2 regions of the Brucella sp. LJL56 genome follow, and region 1 is predicted to be linked to the other one. Evidence: riboswitches for the same ligand, from Rfam matches in the RefSeq annotation. Region 1 holds a riboswitch; the other holds the start of a gene.

Region 1 (4,234 bases):
TATAGGAAACGACATGCCGCTGTTCGCCGTTGACAACCAGGCTTTCGCCCCGCCCGTCCGTCAAGTAATGCGCCAGTGTCTCATCCAGGTTGAGGCTTTCGCGCTTCTGGTCGAGTTCGGCCATTTCGAGATTGACGCCGAGCCGCAAGGTTCCTGAATCCGGTTCAAGCTTGCCAGTCAGAAGCGACAGAAGCGTCGTCTTTCCGGCGCCGTTCGGACCGACGAAACCGATACGATCGCCGCGCTGCACACGTGTCGAAAAATCCTTGACCAGCACGCGGTCGCCATAGGCCTTGTTCAGTCCTTTGGCTTCGATCACCAGCTTGCCCGATTCCTTGGAATCGCTGGCGGTCAGTACCGCCGTCCCCTGCGCTTTGCGATGATTGCGAAAATCAGCGCGCATGGAATGCAGTTCGCCGAGACGGCGCATATTGCGCTTGCGGCGGGCGGTGACGCCGTAACGCAACCAGTGCTCCTCACGCGCAATCTGGCGTCCGAGCTTGTGATGATCACGCTCTTCCTCTTCCAGAACCTTGTCGCGCCATTCCTCGAAATGGCTGAACCCCTGTTCAAGACGGCGCGTAATGCCGCGATCCAGCCAGACGGTCGCCCGGCTGACATTTTCCAGAAAGCGACGGTCATGCGAGATCAGCACGATAGCCGAGCGGATCTGGCGCAACTCGCCCTCAAGCCACTCGATGGTGGTCAAATCCAGATGGTTGGTCGGTTCGTCCAGCAACAGAACATCCGGCTGCGGCGCGATCACCCGCGCCAGGGCGGCGCGGCGCGCCTCACCACCGGACAGATGATCAGGCTTTTCCTCGCCGGTCAGTCCCAGATGTTCAAGGAGATAGGTGACACGATGCGGGTCGTCGGCCGGCCCCAGCCCTGCTTCCACATAGGCGCGCACATTGGCGAAGCCGTCCATGTCCGGTACCTGTGGCAGATAGCGAACGGTTGCGCCCGGATGCTTGAAAACTTCGCCCGATGTCGCTTCCACCATGCCGGCGGCAATCTTGAGCAGGGTGGATTTACCCGAGCCGTTACGTCCGACCAGTGCGATGCGATCACCTTCGCTTACCGAAAGGCTGGCATCCTCCAGAAGCGGTGTGCCTCCAAAGGTGAGCTTGATCTGGTCGAGGCGAAGGAGTGGTGGTGCCATGGTTCTCGTCGATAAACTGGGTTGAAAATTCCGCCCTGCTTGTCCGCGACAAAAGCCGTCCTGTCAAATGGAACGGTACGAAAAGACCCGCGAAAAACAAACAGGCCGGGTTTCCCCGACCTGTTCTCCAACTGATATGCATCAGCCGCTATATTCTTGGCCCGGCTATTACTGGCAAGGCGCTTCGTAGACGCGGCCATACGGATCACGATAGCGGCAGTACTGCGTGCCATTGCGCGTCTGCGCTGCACCAAGGAGCGTACCGGCAACGCCGCCGATAGCAGCACCAGCAAGAGCACCGCGGCCATTGCCGCCGATTGCGCCACCAGCGAGAGCGCCGAGTGCTGCGCCACCGACACCGTAACCAGCGGTGCGCTGTTCGTTCGTCGTGCATGCAGCGGTCGAGAACGCGAGCACGCCAGCAACAGCAATCATCGTAAGACGTGATTTCATGAAACATCTCCTACAAGAGTTGAACTAATCACCGACTTTGCGTCCCCAATTTCGGCGTAAAGCAGATGACACCCGCTTGGCCCATTTACAATACGTTTCGCCTGCCAGCGTCAAGCTCTTTCGATTGATAAGGTTAGCGGGCTCAGCGCGGTGTTTCCTCCACCGCCAAGTTGGCGATAAGTATCGCCAATCCAGAATACGCAGTAACACGAAGTGTTCCGCGAACTACATTAGAAACCGTCCATGAAGAACCGAACGGGAGTGTCACATTATCTAACGGCCACTCCGCATTTGTGATCGAAAGGCCTTCGACAGTGCTGAAATTAATCACACTGAACGGTGTTCCGTCCGGAAAGTCATAAACATAATCTCCCGGCGGCAAAGGCCACGCTTCCTCGAAACCGCTGGACAGAAGCACGTTTCGCCCATTTGCGGCCTGCGCCGTCGCCATGGTCAGATGCAGAAGCGTGTGGTCGGTGCGCTGTCCGCCAAAGGCTCCGCAAAGGATCACGCGATCCGCACCCCGCATATAGGCCTCCTCAAGCGCCAGTTCTCCGTCCGTCATGTCCTTGGCGGAGGGGAACGTCTTTTGCGGCACGTGTCCATATTGCACGCGCAGTTCGGCAGATGCCGAATCGAAATCGCCGAGCCACAGTTCCGGTTCGACACCGAGAGCGGCTGCATGCCTGATCCCGCTATCGGCAGCGAGAATACGCGCACCTGCAATTTGGCGTTTTAGGCGATCGGTCACGACCAGATCGCCGCCGAGGAGAATTACGAATGTGCTCATAAGCCGCTCATAACACGGGCAAATCCGCGCCGGAAGCCTGCATTCGCTGCCATTGCTATGTCTTGCCCTTCCTATTGCGAAAGATTATTGTCGCAACCGCTCTAACGGGGTGCCGTCTGCTTTCGCGGATGGCTGAGAGGTCGCATTCCCGGCCAACCCGCTGAACCTGATCCGGTTTGCACCGGCGGAGGGATTAGACGCTCCATAAACGGCGCTCGATCCTCTTGTAATAAAAGAAAGGAAGTGCCGTGATACGGCTTTTATCTTTGCTGGCCTTTTCATTTTCCGCAGCCGTTGCTTTCACGCCTTCGGCGCAGGCGAAAGACAAGCTCACCGTCTATACCTATGACAGTTTCGTTTCCGAATGGGGACCGGGGCCGAAGGTCAAGGAAAACTTCGAGAAGGAATGCAACTGCGAAATTGACTGGATTGCATCCGCTGACGGTGTTGCCCTGCTCAACCGCCTCAAGCTTGAAGGCAGCAATACCAAAGCCGATATCGTTCTCGGTCTCGATACCAATCTGACGACCGAAGCGCGCGCTACCGGCTTTTTTGCTCCAAGCGGCATCGATCAGAGCAATGTGAGCGTTCCAGGCGGGTTCAAGGACGATATTTTCGTTCCCTATGATTACGGTTATTTCGCTGTGGTCTACGATTCGGAAAAGCTGCCCAATCCCCCGAAGAGCTTGAAGGATCTGGTCGAAGGCGATCCCTCGCAGAAGATCGTGCTGCAAGACCCGCGCACGTCAACGCCGGGGCTGGGCATGCTGCTCTGGATGAAATCCGTCTATGGCAATGAGGCGGAAGCGGCCTGGCAGAAACTGCAGAAGCGCATCCTGACCGTCACGCCCGGCTGGTCGGAAGCTTATGGCCTCTTCACCAAGGGTGAAGCCCCGATGGTGCTGTCCTATACGACGTCTCCCGCCTATCACATGATCGCGGAAAAGACGGAGCGCTATAAGGCTCTGGCCTACCCGGAAGGCAATTATCTACAGATCGAGCTGGCCGCCCAGACCACGACCGGCGCGAAAAATCCTATGGCACAAAAGTTTCTGGCTTTCATGACTGGTCCCGGCTTCCAGGATGTCATTCCTGAGACCAACTGGATGTATCCGGTGGGCAAGACTTCCACCGCGCTTCCGGCTGCTTTCGACGCGCTGCCGAAACCGGATAAGACGCTTCTCCTCCCTTCCGACGAAGTAGCCAAGAGCCGGAAGTCATGGGTCGATGAATGGTTGGCTGCAACCAGCAAATGACGGCATTTGCGGCAAAGCACCGTCTGAAAGGCATATCCGCCGCAAAACCGGCTGCGGGTGTGCTCGCGCTTGTCTTTCTGGTCGTGCTTGCCGGTGGTGCGCTCGTCGCACTGGCATTCGAAGCGGGCAGCGGCGGTTTCGATGCTGCAGCCAATTTCGACACCTATCTGTGGCGGGTTGCCCGCTTCACAATCCTGCAGGCAATCGCTTCGAGCCTGCTTTCCGTGCTGTTTGCAGTTCCGGTCGCCCGCGCGCTTTATGCGGAAGCAAGCTTTCCGGGGCGCGGCCTTATTCTGCGTCTGTTTGCCCTGCCGCTTGCTCTGCCTGCACTGGTCGCAGTACTCGGCGTTACCAGCATCTATGGCCGCAACGGATTCATCGCACATCTGTCCGAAGCTGCAGGACATCCGTTCCAACCGGATATTTACGGCATTACCGGTATCCTGATCGCCCATATCTTCTTCAATATGCCGCTTGCAGTCCGTCTCATTCTGGCAGGTTATGAGTCGATACCGACCGATTACTGGAAGCTCTGCGCACAGCTCGGCATGGGCAATGGAGCGCGCTTCCGGC
Region 2 (4,234 bases), on a different contig from region 1:
ACTCCGAATTGCCAACCAGTTTGAACGAATCCTGAAAAGCGGAAAGGATACGGTCAGCGAACATCGCGATCTGGGCCAGCGTTCCGCTGCGATAAACAATGGCAAATTCGTCGCCACCAAGTCGAACGATGAATTCATCTGAAGTCGTGATCTGCTTCAGCCGACGCGCCACTTCCTGCAGAAGCTGATCACCTGCCTGATGGCCGATGCTGTCGTTGATGTTCTTGAAATGATCTATGTCGAGATAGAACAATGCGAAGGGTTCGGAATCTCCGCCTTTTTTCAGCAGGCTCTCAACATGGTGCGCAAAATAGGCACGGTTCGGCAGGCCGGTCAGGCTGTCATGCATGGCGATATGTGCCATGCGCTCCTCGATCTCGCGGCGTTCGGTTATATCTTCAACAAGCCCAATCAAATAGCGAGGCTCGTTGTCCTCGACCGGCGGGATCGAGCATTTGATGATCCGCATCGTACGCGAAGTCCCATCCTTGCGCGCAACCTTGCGTTCAACGCTCAACACCTCGCGGCGTCGCATCGCCATGCGGTCCTGCTGGCTGAAAACAGCAGCCTCACGCTCGGGAAACAGATCAAGGTCGGTCGAGCCAATAGCTTCTTCTATCGGCTGTCCGCTCGCTATTGACGCAGCCTGATTGTAGAGCACATAACGGCCATCGTCGTGCATATCCTTGACGAAAACACCGAGTGGCAGATTGTTGACCAGACTGTCCAGCAAGGACTGGGCGTGACTTGCCTGACGATTGGCTTCCGCCAACTCCGTTCTATCCTGAACAATAGCCAGAATTGCTTCCTTGCCGTCGAACTGCACTTCCCGACCGTAGGTCAGAACCTCGATGACCTCTCCATCGGCACGCAAATGCTGCCAGCGTTCCGGGCGCTCCAGATCGCTGCGCTCGCGAACGGCGCTCAACATACGCTCGCGCTCGGTCTGCGGACGAATATCGAGAACAGTCATGCCCGGCAACTCATCGGGCGTGTAGCCGTAAAGCGCATAGGCCGCATCGTTCATGATGATGAAGCCCAGGGTTTTTGGATCGTAGACCCACATCGGCGTCGGATGGGTAGTGAAAAGAATGCGGAAATCCTGCTGGGACGTGCTCGTCATGGTGCATTCCGCCCGTTCCGGACCGGCTCTCCGCTTCGCCATCATGTACCCCTTGCTTCGAGCCGACACTTGTCGTCCGTCTAATTTAGCCAACAAAACCTTTCACTGGAACATCATATTCCGCATGAGTTCATGAACAGACAAGTTCACGAACCACAGGCGAGGATCACCACCTGGGCACACTTCCCCGCAGGGAGAGTACGACCAATGGTTTTAACAAACCATATATGAAAAGCCCTTTCATATAAGTTTTTCCTGACAACGGCATTTTATCGCGTCAGGCGCAGCACCAGACGCAACGGAAGATTGCCGAAGACCGCTTGACCGCCCAAAACTTCCGGCCTATGCCTATGGGAGCAAAATTCGTTGGGGTGCCTCGAAAGAGGCTGAGAGGCGCGTTCTCGCGTTAACCCATTGAACCTGATCCGGGTAATACCTGCGTAGGGAACGGAGTTTGACGCGTCGCGGACGGGGGGCACCCCACCAGGAGCTTATGCTCCACAAAGGTTCATGACGTCTCATCTTTCCGTTCGGAATGAGAGACGACATGATGAACCAGAACGACAGTTTCTCCCGAACCAAATCTAACAATGGCCAGATGCCATCTGTGCCCATATGCGTGACCCCCATCTGCGTGACCATTGCCGGTTCCGATAGTGGCGGTGGCGCTGGCATTCAGGCCGACCTCAAGACATTTTCGGCACTCGGCGTCTACGGCGCGAGCGTCATTGCCGCCGTGACAGTGCAGAACACCTGCACGGTGAGCGCGGTGCATGACATCCCGCCCGCCATTGTCGCCGGTCAGATCGACGCCGTTTTCAGCGATCTCGACGTCGCTGCGGTGAAGATCGGCATGGTTTCCGTGCCTGAAACCATCGAGGCCATTGCGCAGGGGCTTGCCCATTTTTCCGGCCCCATCGTTCTCGATCCGGTGATGGTCGCCAAGTCGGGCGACCGGCTTTTGAGCGAAAGCGCCATTGCGCTTTTGCGTCAGAAACTGGTTCCGCTCGCCACGCTTCTAACCCCCAACCGGCCTGAAGCGGCCTGCCTGCTCGGCAGCGATCTGGCGCTCGATGACGAAGACGCCGAACAACAGGGCCGCGCACTGCTCGAACTCGGCGCAAGGGCCGTTTTGATGAAGGGTGGCCATGCGGAGGGCGAAATATGCGTCGATCTGCTGGTGCGCCGCGATCAGCCGACGTTGCGTGTTGCAGCGCCACGTATCCTGACTGCCAACACCCATGGCACAGGCTGCACGCTTTCATCGGCGATTGCCGCAGAACTTGCCAGGAATCTGTCGCTTGAAAAAGCGGTGCTTAGCGCTCATGCCTATCTGCAAGGAGCAATTCGCGCCGCCGACGTATTGAAGATCGGACACGGCCATGGGCCGGTGCACCATTTCCATGCCCTCTGGAAAACCCGAACAGAGGAGATTGCGTGATGCGTGTCACCATCATCGGAGCGGGCGTGGCTGGCCTTGCCACAGCCGCGGAATTCACCGATCAGGGCCACGCCGTCACCATCATCGCCAAGAGCAGCGAGATCGGCTCGGATAGCTGCTCGTGGTTTGCGGGCGGTATGCTCGCACCGTGGTGCGAGGGTGAAAGCGCCGAGGAACCCGTGGTGCGCCTTGGACAGGAGGCCATTGGCTGGTGGGAGCGCCATGTCTCGACCGTCAGGCGCAAGGGTACGCTCGTTCTCTCCCACACGCGAGACATGAGCGAGTTGCGCCGCTTCGCCCGGCGTACCGAAGCCCATGACACTGTAGCCCAGCACCGCATCGACGCACTGGAACCGGACCTTGCCGGGCGGTTCCGGCAGGGCCTGTTCTTTGCCAGTGAAGGCCATCTCGATCCGCGCCAGACATTGATCGAACTTGCCGAACGGCTACGGAAGCGGGGCGTGGTCTTTCACCTCGGCGTGGACGCCAGGGACATATCCATGGAGGCGGATATCACCGTGGATGCGCGTGGGCTTGCCGCCCGCGATACCTTGCAGGATCTGCGCGGAGTCAAGGGCGAAATGCTGATTGTCCGCTCGCGCGACATCAATCTGAAGCGGCCCGTGCGTCTCCTGCATCCGCGTATTCCGCTCTATATCGTGCCGCGCGGTGACGGTGTGCACATGATCGGCGCGACGATGATCGAAAGCGACGATCGCCACGGCATCAGCGTACGCTCGACGCTGGAACTTTTGAGCGCCGCCTATGCGCTGCATCCAGCATTTGGCGAGGCGGAAATCCTCGAAACGGGCGTCGATGCACGCCCCGCATTTCCCGACAATCTGCCCCGCGTGAGACGGCGTGGCAAAACCATTTATGTCAACGGGCTTTACCGCCACGGCTTCCTGCTTTCGCCCGCTGTGGCGCGCATGGCGGTTGCGAGCGCGACCATGCCCGAAACCATGCCCGAATTTGTGGAGGACTATGCATGACAATCGTGCTGAACGGTGAGGTCATCACCACGGCAGCCGCCAATCTGGCAGCACTGCTGACCGAGATCGAGCTGGATGAAGCGGTTGTTGCAACCGCGCTGAACGGCGAGTTCGTGGCCAGCGACGAGCGCGCAGCCGCGACCCTGTCGGCTGGCGACCGCATCGAAGTTCTGGCCCCGATGCAGGGAGGCTGAGATGCTGGAATTCTATGGCCAGAAATTTGAAAGCCGCCTGCTGCTGGGCACGGCACAATATCCATCGCCTGCCATATTGGCGGATGCGGTGCGCGCTTCGCAAAGTGATATTGTCACCGTGTCGCTGCGTCGCGAAAGCGGCGATGCCCGCGCCGGACAAGACTTCTGGGCGCTGATCCGCGAGTTGGGCGTCGCCGTTCTGCCCAACACGGCAGGCTGCCACACGCCGCGCGAAGCGGTGACCACCGCCCGGATGGCACGCGAAATCTTCGGCACCAACTGGATCAAGCTGGAGGTGATCGGCGATCACGACACGTTGCAGCCCGACCCGTTCGGCCTTGTGGAAGCAGCACGCACGCTTTGCGACGACGGCTTTGAGGTCTTTCCCTATATGAATGACGATCTGGTCGTCGCGGAAAAGCTCATCGAAGCCGGTTGCAAGGTGCTGATGCCCTGGGGCGCGCCTATCGGCTCGGGCCGTGGC

The links. Region 1 has a riboswitch for thiamine pyrophosphate ahead of thiB (thiamine ABC transporter substrate binding subunit). Riboswitches for the same ligand answer to the same signal wherever they lie in the genome.
Positions count from the first base shown of each region.
Region 2: it holds a riboswitch for thiamine pyrophosphate, as region 1 does, so the genes downstream of both, thiD (bifunctional hydroxymethylpyrimidine kinase/phosphomethylpyrimidine kinase) here and thiB (thiamine ABC transporter substrate binding subunit) in region 1, are expected to answer to the same signal.

Region 1 covers NZ_JBTXLQ010000008.1:113,466-117,699, forward strand. Annotated here, with positions in the region: gene ACYSN1_RS18855 (ABC-F family ATP-binding cassette domain-containing protein) at 1-1,162, opposite strand, end outside; gene ACYSN1_RS18860 (hypothetical protein) at 1,331-1,615, opposite strand; gene ACYSN1_RS18865 (thiamine diphosphokinase) at 1,758-2,405, opposite strand; TPP riboswitch at 2,501-2,615, shown strand; gene thiB (thiamine ABC transporter substrate binding subunit) at 2,657-3,661, shown strand; gene thiP (thiamine/thiamine pyrophosphate ABC transporter permease ThiP) at 3,658-4,234, shown strand, end outside.
Region 2 covers NZ_JBTXLQ010000001.1:1,225,957-1,230,190, forward strand. Annotated here, with positions in the region: gene ACYSN1_RS05950 (putative bifunctional diguanylate cyclase/phosphodiesterase) at 1-1,165, opposite strand, end outside; TPP riboswitch at 1,481-1,587, shown strand; gene thiD (bifunctional hydroxymethylpyrimidine kinase/phosphomethylpyrimidine kinase) at 1,674-2,564, shown strand; gene thiO (glycine oxidase ThiO) at 2,564-3,556, shown strand; gene thiS (sulfur carrier protein ThiS) at 3,553-3,750, shown strand; gene ACYSN1_RS05970 (thiazole synthase) at 3,752-4,234, shown strand, end outside.